One region of the Thauera sp. 63 genome, then DNA from elsewhere that is predicted to be linked to it. Evidence: predicted binding sites of a transcription regulator. Region 1 holds the regulator's gene; the other holds the start of a gene.
What was found. The regulator sigma-54, encoded in region 1, starts transcription at its own class of promoters, with help from an activator protein. The targets are predictions, from matches to a motif close to TGGCACGCTTNCTGCTNA.
Positions count from the first base shown of each region.

Region 1 (7,312 bases):
ACATCGCACTCGGCCTCGGCGGCCTGCCGCGCGGTCGTGTGGTCGAGATCTACGGCCCGGAGTCATCCGGCAAGACCACGCTGACGCTGCAGGTCATCGCCGAGATGCAGAAGCTCGGCGGCACCGCCGCGTTCATCGACGCCGAACATGCACTCGACGTCGGCTATGCCGAGAAGCTCGGCGTCAACATCCAGGACCTGCTGATCTCCCAGCCCGACACCGGCGAACAGGCGCTCGAGATCGCCGACATGCTGGTGCGCTCGGGCGGCGTGGACGTGGTCGTGGTCGACTCGGTCGCCGCACTGACGCCCAAGGCCGAAATCGAAGGCGAGATGGGCGACCAGCTCCCCGGCCTGCAGGCCCGCCTGATGTCGCAGGCGCTGCGCAAGCTCACCGCCAACATCAAGCGCACCAACACGCTGGTCATCTTCATCAACCAGATCCGCATGAAGATCGGCGTGATGTTCGGCAGCCCGGAGACCACCACCGGCGGCAACGCGCTCAAGTTCTACGCCTCGGTGCGCATGGACATCCGCCGCACCGGCACGATCAAGAAGGGCGACGAGGTCGTCGGGTCCGAGACCCGCGTCAAGGTGGTGAAGAACAAGGTCTCGCCCCCGTTCAAGGAAGCGCACTTCGACATCCTGTACGGCGAGGGCATCTCGCGCGAAGGCGAGATCATCGATCTCGGCGTCGACCACAAGATCGTCGACAAGTCCGGCGCCTGGTACGCCTACAAGGGCGACAAGATCGGCCAGGGCAAGGACAACTCGCGCGAGTTCCTGCGCAACAACCCTGCGCTGGCGCGCGAGATCGAGAACAGGGTCCGCGTCGCGGTCGGTCTGCCTGAAATGCCGCCGGCGACGCCCGCTGCGGCAGCCGCCGAGGCCTGAGCGCCCGACGCCATGGCCGAGCCCAGCCTGCGCGAGCGCGCCCTTCGCCACCTCGCCCGCCGCGATCATTCGCGCGCCGAGCTGGCGCGCAAGCTCGCCGCGCATGGCGAGGCCGACGAGGTCGAGGTCGTCATCGCACGCATGGGCGAACTCGGGTTGCAGTCCGACAGCCGCTTCGCGGAAGCCTTCGTGCGCGGCAAGGCCGCGCGTTTTGGCGCGAGCCGGCTGCGCAACGAGCTGGCCCGTCGCGGTATCGAGCGCGAACTGATCGACGAGGCCATCGCCGGCGAATGTACCGAGTCCGAGATCGAGCGTGCCCGCAGCGTGCTGCATGGCCGCTTCCGCGAGCCGCCGACCGACCCCCGCGAGTGGGCCCGGCAGGCGCGCTTCCTGCAAACCCGCGGCTTTGCGCCCGACCTGATCCGCAAGCTGCTGAAAGAGCCCTACGATGAGTCTGCTTAAGGTCGCCGGTCTGCAGAAGCGCTACAAGGCGCGCACGGTGGTGCACGACGTCGGCTTCGAGGTCGGCTCGGGCGAGGTCGTCGGCCTGCTCGGCCCCAACGGGGCGGGCAAGACCACCTGCTTCTACATGATCGTCGGCCTGGTGCGTGCCGACGGTGGCCAGATCGGGCTGGACGGCAAGGATCTCACCCACCTGCCGATTCACGCCCGTGCCCGCCTCGGCCTGTCCTACCTGCCGCAGGAAATGAGCGTGTTCCGCAAGCTCACGGTGGCCGAGAACATCCGCGCGGTGCTCGAACTGCAGGGGCTGGAGTCACGCCAGATCGACGAGCGCCTGCAGGAACTGCTCGAGGAACTGGGCATCACCCACCTGCGCGACAACACCGCGATCTCCCTGTCGGGTGGCGAACGCCGCCGCTGCGAGATCGCCCGCGCGCTCGCCACCGATCCGCGCCTGATCCTGCTCGACGAGCCTTTCGCCGGCGTCGACCCGATCGCCGTGATCGATATCCAGAAGATCATCCGCTTCCTCAAGGAACGCGGCATCGGCGTGCTCATCACCGACCACAACGTGCGCGAGACGCTTGGCATCTGCGATCGCGCCTATATCATCAGCGAGGGTCGCGTGCTCGCCAGCGGCCAGCCTGACGAGATCATCGCCAACGAGAAGGTGCGCCAGGTCTACCTCGGCGAACATTTCCGCCTCTAGCGCCCGAATGAAACCCAGCCTCCAGCTCAAGCTCTCGCAGCACCTCACGCTGACGCCTCAGCTGCAGCAGTCGATCAAGCTGCTGCAGCTGTCCACGCTCGAGCTGAACCAGGAGATCGAGCGCTTCCTGCTCGAGAACCCGATGCTCGAGCGCGAGGAGATCGACGACTTCGTGCCGCAGCCCGGTCTCGCCACCAGCACCCCGCCTGCCGAACGTGAGCGCGAGCGCGAACGCGAAACCAGCGCCGAGGCCACCAGCGACGGCGAAGCAGGAAAGGCGAACGATCGCGAGGACAACGAGGAAGGCATCGACTGGTCCAACGTCGGCAGTGGCGCCCAGGCCAAGCGCGACGATGACGACGACACCGACTTCCAGGAGTTCCAGGCGGCCGAGCTGTCGCTTCGCGACCACCTCGACGAGCAGGTCGCGCTGTCGCCGCTCTCCGACCGCGACCGCGCGCTGGTGCGCTTCATCATCGAGGCGCTGGACGACGACGGCTACCTGCACCAGCCGCTCGAGGAGTTGCTCGAGTTGCTGCCACCCGAGCTCGACATCGACCTCGACGAGCTTTCCATCGCGCTGCGCCACGTACAGCACCTCGACCCTGCCGGCATCGGCGCACGCAGCCCGCAGGAATGCCTGTCGCTGCAGCTGCGAGCGATGCCCGAGACGCCGACGCAGATGCTCGCGCTCGAGATCGTTGACCAGCATCTCGAACTGCTCGCCGAGCGCAACTTCGCGCGCCTCAAGAAACACACCGGTTGCGACGACGACCAGCTGCGCGCTGCCCACGCTCTGATCTGCAGCCTCGACCCGCATCCGGGCTCGCGCCACTCCGTCTCCGAGACGCGCTACGTGCTGCCTGACGTCATCGTGCGCAAGATCCGCGGACGCTGGACCGTCAGCCTCAACCAGGACGCGATGCCGCGCCTGCGCGTCAACCGGCTCTACGCCAGCCTGCTGCAGCAGAACCGCGGCCAGGGCGGCGGCCTGACCGGCCAGTTACAGGAAGCACGCTGGCTGATCAAGAACGTCCAGCAGCGTTTCGACACCATCCTGCGGGTCTCCCAAGCCATCGTTGACCAGCAGCGGCAGTTCTTCGATCATGGAGACGTGGCGATGCGGCCACTCACTCTCCGGGAGATCGCGGACCAGCTCGAACTGCACGAATCCACCGTTTCGCGCGTCACGACGCAGAAATACATGGCGACGCCGCGCGGTGTGTTCGAACTCAAGTATTTCTTCGGCAGCCACGTCTCCACCGACACTGGCGGAGCGGCCTCTTCCACGGCGATTCGGGCGCTGATTCGTCAACTGGTGGACGCCGAGGACAGCAAGAAGCCGCTGTCCGACGCAAGGATTGCAGAAGTTTTGGGCCAGCAGGGTATCGTGGTCGCACGACGCACCATCGCGAAGTACCGCGAATCACTGAATATCCCGCCGGTCAGTCTGCGCAAATCGATCTGACAACAACAGGAGTTACCATGAATCTCAACATCACCGGGCGCCACGTCGAGGTCACCCCGGCCATCCGTGACTACGTGAGCACCAAGCTTGACCGCGTCATCCGCCACTTCGACAACGTCACCAGCGTGGCGGTGATCCTCTCCGTCGAAAAGCTGAAGCAGAAGGCCGAAGTCACGCTGCACGTGCGCGGCAAGGATCTCTTCGTCGAAAGCGACGACGCAGACATGTACGCCGCCATCGACTCGATGGCTGACAAGCTCGATCGTCAGGTGCAGAAATACAAGCAGAAGATGGCCGACCACAACCACGAAGCCCTGAAGCATCAGGAGCCGGAAGCCTGATTGCCAGGTTGCGGTTTTATGTCCGGGGTGTGGGTATAATGCGCGCGTTTTCAAGACGCGGCTTCAACGCATCCCGGTCCGTCCGATCGCCCAGCGCGGCGCCAGCGGCAACGGCGCTGCGCAAGCTCCACTGCGAATGAGCCTGATACCTCAACTCCTGCCACTGTCCAATGTGGTGGTCGATCTCGATGCAAGCAGCAAGAAGCGTGTCTTCGAACAGGCGGGGCTGCTTTTCGAGAACAACCAGGGCATCGCCCGCATTCTGGTGTTCGACAGCCTGTTCGCTCGAGAACGGCTGGGCTCCACAGGCCTCGGCCAGGGCATCGCCATCCCGCATGGCCGCATCAAGGGCCTGAAGGAAGCGGCCGGCGCCTTCCTGCGCCTGGCTGCCCCGGTGCAGTTCGATGCGCCCGATGGCCGCCCGGTGAATCTCCTGTTCGTGCTGCTGGTGCCCGAGCAAGCCAACGAGACCCACCTGCAGCTCCTGTCCGAGCTCGCGCAGATGTTCAGCGACCGCGCCTTCCGCGAGGCACTGCTGAACGCGCCCGACGCCGAACACATCCACCAGATGTTCCTCGACTGGGGTACCGATGCGGCAGACAAGCGTCGCGAGGCTGTTTGAGGCCCAGCGCGAGCGCCTTGAACTCACCCACGTCAGCGGACGTCTCGACGCCACGCTGGCCGTCGCTGAAGAGCGTATCTGGCCGGCCGACCTCGTCGGCCACCTCAACCTGATCCACCCCACGCGCCTGCAGATCATTGGCGCCGCCGAGCTGGCCTGGGCACGGCGCCAGACGACCGACAAGGTCGCCCATCACCTCAACGAGATCCTGTCGACCCGGCCACCGGCCATCATCATCGCCGACGGCTGTGCTGCCTCGAACATCATCCACGGCATCTGCGAGGCCCACGACGTCGCCCTGTTCACCACGCCGCAGCCCGCGGCCGGCGTGATCGACCAGCTGCGCCTTTACCTGTCACGGGAACTGGCCGAGAAGATCTCCTTGCACGGCGTCTTCATGGACGTGCTCGGTGTGGGCGTGCTGATCACCGGCGATTCGGGCGCAGGCAAGTCGGAACTCGCGCTGGAGCTGATCTCGCGTGGCCACGGCCTGGTGGCGGACGACGTCGTCGAGTTCTCGCGCGTCGCCCCCACCGTGCTCGAAGGACGCTGCCCGCCGATGCTGCAGGACTTCATCGAAGTCCGCGGCCTGGGCATCCTCAACATCCGCACCATCTTTGGCGAGACGGCCTGCCGGCGCAAGATGCGCTTGCGCCTGGTCTGCCACCTGGAGCGCCGTCAGCCGGGCGCGGGCGACCCCTCCCGCCTGCCCCTGCAGCAGGAGGTCAAGGACATCCTCGGCGTGAAGGTGGCGCGGGTCGTGCTGCCCGTCGCCGCGGGACGCAACCTCGCCGTGCTACTCGAAGCGGCCGTACGCTCGACGATCCTGCAGTTGCGCGGCGTCGACACGATGCAGGAACTCATCGACCGCCAGATGCGGTTGATGCAGGCCGAAGGCCACGACCCCAAGGCCTGACTCGCACCCCGTCGCGTTCCGCCGCGCGGCGTCGTGACAGCCCGCCTTGCCGCAGCGCCGCATCGGCTGCTACCCTCGATCCCTTTGCTGCTTCAGCTTCACCGCGAGCCCCCTCATGAGCACCCCCACGGATTATCTCGAGCGCATCCTCAACGCGCAGGTCTACGACGTTGCCGTCGAGACGCCGCTCGACCTCGCCACCAATCTGTCCGCGCGCGCGCACAACCGCATCTTCCTCAAGCGCGAGGACATGCAGCCGGTGTTCAGCTTCAAGATCCGCGGGGCCTACAACAAGATGGCCAAGCTGTCTCCGCAGGCACTCAAGCGCGGCGTGATCTGCGCCTCCGCCGGCAACCACGCCCAGGGCGTGGCCTTGTCGGCGGCCAAGCTCGGTGTGCGCGCAGTGATCGTGATGCCGAGCACCACGCCGGCAATCAAGATCGACGCGGTCAAGGCGCGCGGCGGCGAGGTCGTGCTCGCCGGCGAGTCCTACTCCGACGCCTACGCGCACGCCCTCGAACTCGAGAAGGCAGAGAAGCTCACCTTCGTCCATCCCTTCGACGACCCGGACGTGATCGCCGGCCAGGGCACGGTGGGCATGGAGATCCTGCGCGCGCATCCGAAGCCGATCCACGCGGTGTTCTGCTGCGTCGGCGGTGGCGGCCTGATCGCCGGCGTGGCGGCCTACATCAAGCGCCTGCGTCCGGAGACGAAGATCATCGGCGTCGAGGCCGTCGACGCCGATGCGATGACCCAGTCGCTGGCGGCGGGCAAGCGTGTCGCGCTCGATCAGGTCGGCATCTTCGCCGACGGCGCGGCGGTCAAGGAAGTGGGCGCGGAGACCTTCCGCCTGTGCCAGCAGTACGTCGACGAGATGATCGTGGTCGACAACGACGCGATCTGCGCGGCGATCAAGGACGTGTTCGAAGACACCCGCTCCATCCTGGAGCCCGCGGGCGCGCTGGCCGTGGCCGGCGCCAAGGAATACGCCAGGCGCCACAAGCTGCGCGACAAGAGCCTGGTCGCGGTGGCCTCGGGCGCGAACATGAACTTCGATCGCCTGCGCTTCGTCGCCGAACGCGCCGAACTGGGCGAACAGCGCGAGGCGGTGCTGGCGGTGACGATTCCGGAGAAACCGGGTTCGTTCCGCAAGTTCATCAGCGTGCTCGGCAACCGCAACATCACCGAGTTCAACTATCGCTACGCCGACGCCAGGCAGGCGCACATCTTCGTCGGCGTCACGGTTCACAACCGCAACGAGGCCGGCCGCCTGGTCGAGATGCTCGAGCGCCACGAGCTGCCCGCCCTCGATCTCACCGACGACGAGCTGGCCAAGACCCACGTGCGCTACATGGTGGGCGGCCACTCGCCGCAGGCCGAGAACGAGGTCGTCTATCGCTTCGTTTTTCCCGAGCGGCCCGGCGCGCTGATGAATTTCCTCTCCAACCTGCGCTCGGACTGGAACATCTCGCTGTTCCACTACCGCAACCACGGCTCGGACTTCGGCCGCGTGCTCGTCGGCATGCAGGTACCGCCGGCCGACAAGGCGGCGTTCGACGACTTCCTGCAGCGTCTGGGCTACGAATACGTCGCCGAGACGGACAATCCCGCCTACCGCCTGTTCCTCGCCAGCTGAACCCGCGGCAGCTCAGGCTGCCCGCGCTGCCCCGGCCTCGGTGACGATCCAGTTCATCGGCCGGTCGTGCGGTTGTGGCAGCACGCTGTCGACCCGTCCCAGTTCGAATCCGACCCCGATCGCGATCGTCCGCATCTGCGCCAGCGTGCGGTCGAAATAGCCGCCGCCGTAGCCCAGGCGGTAGCCCGCTGCATCGAAAGCATTCAGCGGCACCAGCACCACCTCGGGCTGCACTTCCACTGCGTCGAGCGGATGCGGGATGCCA
Region 1 is NZ_AMXC01000011.1:20,951-28,262, reverse strand. It holds gene recA (recombinase RecA) at 1-893, shown strand, start outside; gene recX (recombination regulator RecX) at 906-1,355, shown strand; gene lptB (LPS export ABC transporter ATP-binding protein) at 1,342-2,064, shown strand; gene C664_RS11340 (RNA polymerase factor sigma-54) at 2,072-3,532, shown strand; gene hpf (ribosome hibernation-promoting factor, HPF/YfiA family) at 3,550-3,873, shown strand; gene ptsN (PTS IIA-like nitrogen regulatory protein PtsN) at 4,010-4,495, shown strand; gene hprK (HPr(Ser) kinase/phosphatase) at 4,464-5,411, shown strand; gene ilvA (threonine ammonia-lyase, biosynthetic) at 5,527-7,047, shown strand; gene C664_RS11315 (5-formyltetrahydrofolate cyclo-ligase) at 7,060-7,312, opposite strand, start outside.

Region 2 (7,312 bases), on a different contig from region 1:
GCCCTGGTTGTCGAGCTGCAGCGCGCCGTCGCGGGTGTAGGCGGTGGTGCCGTCGGGCATCGCGATCTGCAGGAAGCCGTTGCCCTGGATGGCGACGTCGAGCGCACCGCCGGTCTGCTGCAGGCTGCCCTGCGTGAAGATGCGCTCGGTGGCCACCGGACGCACACCGGTACCGATCTGCAGGCCGCTGGAGACCTGGGTCTGCTGCGTGGTCTGCGCCCCCGGCTGGCGGATCGTCTGGTACAGCAGATCCTCGAACACCGCCCGCTGGCGCTTGTAGCCGTTGGTGGAGACGTTGGCCAGGTTGTTGGAGATCACGTCCAGCGAGGTCTGCTGGGCATCCAGCCCGGTGCGGGCGGTCCACAGGGAGCGGATCATGATGAAGTCCTCTGTTCTGCGTTGCCGTGACGGCAGGCTTTGCCGTCACGCGGCGGCGATTGCCGCTTTTCCATGGAATCAGTCTAGGCCCTTGCCGGTCTCGACCATCCCGAGATAAACAACGCAAAAACCGTGCTAATCGTGCGGAGGACGATCGCGGCCGTTCAGTTCGACGACAGCACCTGGGTCGCAGCGCGGTCATTGGCCTCCGCGGTCTGCATCATGCGCACCTGCATCTCGAACTGGCGGGCGAGCGAGATCATCTGCACCATCTGGTCGGCGACATTGACGTTGCTGCCCTCGAGGTAGCCACCGGCGACCTGCACGTTGGGGTCTGCCGGGGCCGGCGCGCCGTTGGCGAGGCGGAACAGGCCGTCGTCACCGCGCACCAGATCGGTCTCGGGCGGGTTCACCAGCTTCAACTGGGCGACGAGGTTGACCACGCCGGTGCCCGGGTCGATGGACGACACCGAACCATCGCGGCCGATGACGATCTCGGTGTCGGGCGGAAGGGCGATCGGCCCGCCGTCGCCGACCACCGGCTGCCCCTCGCGGGTCTGCAGGATGCCGGCCGGGCTCAGCATCAGGCTGCCGTTGCGGGTGTAGGCCTCACTGCCGTCCGGCCGCTGCACCGCGAGCCAGCCCTTGCCTTCCAGCGCGACGTCGTAGGGCCGACCGGTGTACTGGATCGGCCCCGGTGTGAAGTCGTTGGCGACGCTGGCATCGACGGCGAACGAGCGCGTGCGCAGGGCTTCGGTCTGGATTTCCACCGCACGCAGCTTGTGCAGTTGCGAGCGGAAACCGGTCGAGGCGGCGTTGGCGATGTTGTTCGACACCGCCGCCTGCTGGTCCATCGTGCCCTTGGCACCGGTCATCGCGGTGTAGATCAGGCGATCCATGTTCGACTCCCCTCTTCCTGTCGGCCCGCAGCCTGTTCAGTCATCAGCGCAGGTTGACCAGCGTCTGCAGGATCTGGTCCTGCGTGCGGATCGATTGCGCGTTGGCCTGGTAGTTGCGCTGCTGGATGATCATCTGCACCAGCTCCTGGGTCAGGTCGACGTTGGATTCCTCGACCTGGCCTGCGGAGATGACGCCGTTGAGCCCGTTACCCGGTTCGCCGCGGGCGAAACCACCCGATTCCGGCGTCTCGACCCAGTAGTTGTTGCCGATGGGCGACAGGCCGTTGTTGTTGCGCACGGTCGTCAGGTTGACGATGCCGATGTCCTTGGTGATGCCGTTGGTGTAGCGCGCCTGGACGGTGCCGTTGCGACTGATCGACAGGCCGGCGATCTCGCCCGGGGCGGAGCCGTTCTGGGTCAGTTCGCGCGGCGTGGACTTGCCGCCGAACTGGGTGATCATCGACATGTCGACATTGATCACGCTCGGATCGGCGTCCGGCCCGAGATTGGAGGTCAGCACGAAGTCACTCGGCGGCACGAGCTTTCCAAGACCGTCGAAGTTCAGCGTCGCGTTCGGCGTGGCCGGTAGCGTCGCCGTGTCGTTGTCCAGAACGGTGTAGACGTCCCAGGTGCTGTTTACGACATCGGTGCGACGGACGAAGTACAGGGACAGCGAGTGCTCCTTGCCAAGGGAGTCGAAGATCTTCAGCGCGGTCGAGTAGGAATAGGTCTCCGGATCATTCGGGTCGAGCGGCGTCGTGGCCCCGTCGATCGTCTCCACATCCGCGCTGAGGTTCAGGCTCAAACCGACTTCGGTGGTGGCCGCCGCGCCGACACCGGTGGACGGAATCACCATCGTGCGGAACGAATCCGCCGTGACGGTGGCAGGCGCACGGACGTCACCCGAAATCGGATCCTCGACCTGATAGCCCATCAGGCGGTCGCCGAGCGGGGTGACGATGTAGCCCTGCTTGTCGATGTTGAACTGGCCGTTGCGCGTCAGTGCGAAACCACCGCTCTGCAACTCGACCTCGAAGAAGCCATTGCCGTTGATCGCCATGTCCAGCGGATTGCTGGTGGTGGTGATGTTGCCCTGGGTGAAGGACTGGCGCACGGCCTGCACCGCGCTGCCGATGCCGATCTGCACCTTGGACACCGCGCCGGTGAGCGAAGACGCGTAGGCGTCGGCGAACACCGTGCCGGAGTTCTTGAAACCCACGGTGCTGGCGTTGGCGACGTTGTTGGAGATGACGTCGAGCGCCTTGGAGGAAGAGTTCAGGCCGCTGAGGCCCTGCTGGAATGCCATGATCGGGGCTCCGGATCAGAGAATCTGCTTGACGTCGTCGACCTTGAACACGCCGAGGTCGCCCACCTGGAGATCGGTGCCGCTGGCACCACGGACGATGCTGGTGACCGGACCGAACTGCAGCGTCCGTCCGCCCACCGCCTCTTCGCCAAGCGTCGCCGACAGGGACAGGGTGTAGATGCCGTCGGCCGCACGCGAGCCATCCTCGGCGGTGCCGTCCCATACGAAGTTGTGGCTGCCCGCATCGACGTCGTTGAACACCATCTGCTTCACGACCAGACCCGAGCTGTCGCGCACTGACAGCGTCACGCTGTCGGCCGGGGTATCGATCTCGAAACCGCCGATGGCACCCGCTTCGGTCAGCGCCAGGCGCGAGCCTTCCACCAGCACGCCGCGCCCGAGCAGCGCCGCCGCATTCAGCCCCTCGGCCGACGCCTGGGAGTCGAAGAAGGACTGGACCATCTTGTTGAGACGCTCGATGCCATCCACCGTGCTCATCTGCGCGAGCTGGGAGGTCATCTCCGCGTTCTCCATCGGGTTCATGGGGTCCTGGTTCTGGAGCTGCGTGGTCAGCAGCTTCAGGAACCGGCCCTGCATGTCCTCTTCTGCCTTCTGGACAGGTTCGCTGCGGGCCAGGCTGGCCAGCACGCTCTTCGCTGTCTGATTGTTCGACACGGTGGTCATGGATTTCTCCTGCTAGCGGCATCGTTTGCCGGACGGCGCTTACTGTCCGATCTGCAATGTCCTTTGTAGCAAGGTCCGTGCCGTGTTCATGATCTCGGCGTTGTTCTGGTAGGAGCGCGACGCGGAGATCATGTTCACCATCTCTTCGGCAACGTTGACGTTGGGCATCTCGACGTAGCCCTCGGCATTGGCCGCGGGATTGTTCGGCTCATAGACGAGACGCATCGGCGCAGCGCTCTCGACGACCTGCGTCACCTGCACGCCCACGGCCGCGGGCCCGGCCACCTGGCGGGCGGCGAACACGACCTGCTTGGCGCGGTAAGGCTCGCCCGTTTCCGTGGTCACGCTGTCGGCGTTGGCGAGGTTGGAGGCCGTGGTGTTGAGTCGCAGCGACTGCGCGTTGAGCGCGGAGCCAGCGATCTGGAAGACGTTGAGCATGCTCATGATGGAACCCCTTACTGACCGGTGAGCGCCGTGTTCATCGAGCGGATCATGCCGCTGATGAAAGTGACGCTCGCCTCGTAGCGCAGCGCATTCTCGGCGAAGGCCGCACGCTCGACGTCCATGTTGACCGTGTTGCCGTCGACCGCGGACTGGTATTCGTTGCGGTACTTGACGAAGCTGCCGGCGCCCGCGCTACCGCCGGCGGCGATGTGCGCCTGGTGCGTGGTGTCGAGCGCGACACCCGACTGCCCCCCCTTCCCGATCGCGTTCTGCAGCGCGCTGCGAAAGTCGATGTCGCGCGCCTTGTAATGCGGCGTGTCGGCGTTGGCGATGTTCGAGGCGAGCAGTTCCTGGCGGTAGGCCTGGAGATTGAACGCGGCCTGGTGGAAACGCATCTGGTTGTCTAGCAGGGTCTTCATCGCCTTACCTCGCGGATGAACGCCGCTTCCGCAAACGGGAAACGGTCTCGATGGCAGTGGAAGTTGCAGCTTTCATGCCAGCGATGGTAAGGCTGGACCCGCCTCGCTCCTCTGCCGATAAGGCGGCGGAAAACCGCCCATATCTGCCGCTTGTCGGCGCGGGCGGCAAAAGCTGCCGGCAACTTGCCTCTCCGGGTGAGGCATGCTGCAATCGGGACCATGAAGCATCTCGCCAGCCCCCTTGCTGTCCTCACCCTCGGCCTCAGCCCCCTCTCACCCGCCATCGGCCAGCAGCCCCCGCAGGCCGTGGAAAGCACCGTGCGCACCTTCCTCGAACGCCAGGTGCAGGGAATGCCCGGCGAGCCACGGATCAGCGTCCGCGCCTTCGATCCCGCCAATCAGTTGCCACCCTGCGCCGCGCTGGAACCCTTCCTGCCACCGGGCACGCGTCCCTGGGGCCAGCTCACGGTGGGCGTGCGCTGCGACTCTCCGGTCACCTGGACCGCTTACGTGCAGGCGCAGGTGCAGATCTTCGGTCCCTACCTGGTCACGACCCGCGCACTGCGTTCGGCAGAGGTGATCCGCGAGGGCGACATCGAGGTGCGCGAGGGCGAGCTCACCGCGCTGCCGGACAACGTGCTGTCCTCGCCCGGGCAGGCACTGGGCCACCTCACGCGCTTTGCCCAGGCTGCCGGCGCGCCGCTGCGGGCGGGCAGCGTGCGCCTGCCGGATGCGGTGAGACGCGGACAGACCGTGCCGATCCTCACCCGCGGCCCGGGCTTCACGGTCTCGGGCGAAGGCCAGGCGCTGAGCGCCGCCGCGCCCGGCGAAAGGGTCAGGATCCGGCTCGGCAACGGTCAGATCGTGCAGGGCCTGGTCCAGTCGGACGGCAGCGTCAGCGTCGACTTCTGAGGGGCGTCATGCAAATTTTCCACGGACGTGAAATAAATCACTAAAGTTTCACGGAGCGCGGTCGTGAACACACACGAGTCAATGCGTTCCTGGAGACCATCATGAAAATCGAGAACACGGGCAAGGCCTATGTTCCCACGCCCGTGCAGGATGCCCGTGCGCCGGCCGCGCGCGGGAAGACGGAAGCGCAGTCCGGCAGCGACAGCGTGCAACTGTCCCCGCTGGCCACGCTGATGAAGAAGGCGGAAAGCGCGATCTCGAGTTCGCCCGAGATCGACCAGAAGCGCGTGGACGAGATTCGCCAGGCCATCGCCGAGGGCCGCTTCAAGATCGACTCCAGCCGCATCGCCGACGGGCTGATCAACAGCGTCCGCGACATGCTCGAGTCGCGCGGCTGAGGCATCGCGGAGTAGTATTCGGCTTCTCGCGCACTGACCGTCATCCGCCCGACCGGACGACCCGACCCGATGAAGCAACCCGCCCCGACGCCCACGGCTGCCGACCAGCAGCGACTCGCGCTCCTCATCGAGGCGGAGTCGATGCAGCTCGGCGAGTTCCTCTCCCTCCTCGACCGCGAGGAAGGCCTGCTCGTCAAGGGCGAGACCGACGCCCTGGTGGCGATCGCCAACCAGAAGAACGAGCGCTACCGCGAACTCCAGCGCCTGCACGACGAGCGCTCGCGCCTGCTCGGCCGGCTCGGCTACAGCGTCTCGGACGCCTCCATCCGCAGCATCTGCGCCGGCCTGCCGCGCGTGCTCGCGCGCTGGGACGAGGTCGTATCGCGCGCGCGCCAGGCACGCGACCGCAACGCCCTGAATGGCCAGCTCATCCTCGAACGCATGGCCGGCAACCAGGCAGCGCTGACGGTGCTGCTGTCCGCCGCCAATCATCCGCAGCTCTACGACGCCGATGGCCTGGCCAAGCCCACCGGCGGCGGTCGCATCCTCGGCAGCGCCTGAATATTCATTCAGTAGCCTCCTCTGCTATCCTTGCGCCCTTCGTGACATCGAACGGGCCCGCAGCATGGCAGGCAAACAGTACGACGAATCCTCCTTCCGCGTCCTGAAAGGACTTGAGCCGGTGCGCGAGCGCCCCGGCATGTACACCCGCACCGACAGTCCGGCGCACATCATCCAGGAAGTGATCGACAACGCCGCCGATGAAGCGCTCGGCGGCTTTGCAAAGAAGATCCACGTCACCCTGCACCTGGACGGCTCGGTCACCGTGGCCGACGACGGCCGCGGCATTCCGGTCGGCCTGCATCCCGAGGAAGGCGTGCCGGTGGTGGTGCTGGCCTATACCCGGCTGCATGCTGGCGGCAAATTCGACAAGCGCGAGGGCAATTCGGCCTACGCCTTCTCGGGCGGCCTGCACGGCGTCGGTGTGTCGGTCACGAACGCCCTGTCCACCCGCATCGAAGTCGAGATCCGGCGCGAGGGCAAGATCCATCGCATCGATTTTTCCGAGGGTGGCGAAACGATCAGCCCGGTGCGCATCGAGGGCGACTGTGGCCGCCAGACCGGCACCCGGGTGCGGGTGTGGCCGGACGGCAAGTATTTCGAATCGCCGCGCGTGCCCATGAACGAGCTCGAGCGCCTGTTGCGCTCGAAAGCGGTGCTGCTGTCCGGTGTCGCGGTGCGGCTCGACATCGAGCAGGCCAGCGGTCCGGCGCTGAGCAAGGCCTGGTCCTACCCCGAAGGCCTGGCCGGCTACCTGAAGGAACTCGCCGGCGACGTCGAGCCGGTGGCGCCGATCTTCACCGCCGAGAAGTACGCCGGCAAGGACGACCCGACTTTCGCCACCGGCGAAGGCGCGGCGTGGGCGCTGGCATGGTTCGAGTCGGCCGTGCCGAGCGAGTCCTACGTCAACCTGATCCCGACGGTGAATGGCGGCACGCACGAATCCGGCCTGCGCGCTGGCGTGTTCGAGGCGATGAAGTCCTTTATCGATCATCACACCTTGCTGCCACGCGGCGTCAAGCTGCAGCAGGAGGACGTGTGCGGGCGCATGAGCTTCGTGCTGTCGGCACGCCTCCTGGACCCCCAGTTCCAGGGCCAGGTGAAGGAGAAGCTCAACTCGCGCGAAGCGGTGAAGCTGGTCTCCTCGCAACTGCGCGACCCTTTCGAGATCTGGCTCAACAACCACGTCGAGGCAGGCAAGGCCATCGCCGAGTTGTCGATCAAGCAGGCGCTGGCGCGGCAGAAGAGCGCGCAGAAGGTCGAGAAGAAGAAGACCTCGGGGGTCGCCGTGCTGCCCGGCAAGCTGTCGGA
Region 2 is NZ_AMXC01000029.1:14,655-21,966, forward strand. It holds gene flgG (flagellar basal-body rod protein FlgG) at 1-378, opposite strand, end outside; gene flgF (flagellar basal-body rod protein FlgF) at 543-1,277, opposite strand; gene flgE (flagellar hook protein FlgE) at 1,321-2,583, opposite strand; gene C664_RS16720 (flagellar hook assembly protein FlgD) at 2,599-3,267, opposite strand; gene flgC (flagellar basal body rod protein FlgC) at 3,307-3,711, opposite strand; gene flgB (flagellar basal body rod protein FlgB) at 3,723-4,130, opposite strand; gene flgA (flagellar basal body P-ring formation chaperone FlgA) at 4,350-5,042, shown strand; gene flgM (flagellar biosynthesis anti-sigma factor FlgM) at 5,144-5,440, shown strand; gene C664_RS16745 (flagella synthesis protein FlgN) at 5,510-6,001, shown strand; gene C664_RS16750 (DNA topoisomerase IV subunit B) at 6,066-7,312, shown strand, end outside.
Region 2: flgB (flagellar basal body rod protein FlgB) is a predicted target of sigma-54. The motif match lies at 4,193-4,210, and genes of this name have one in related genera.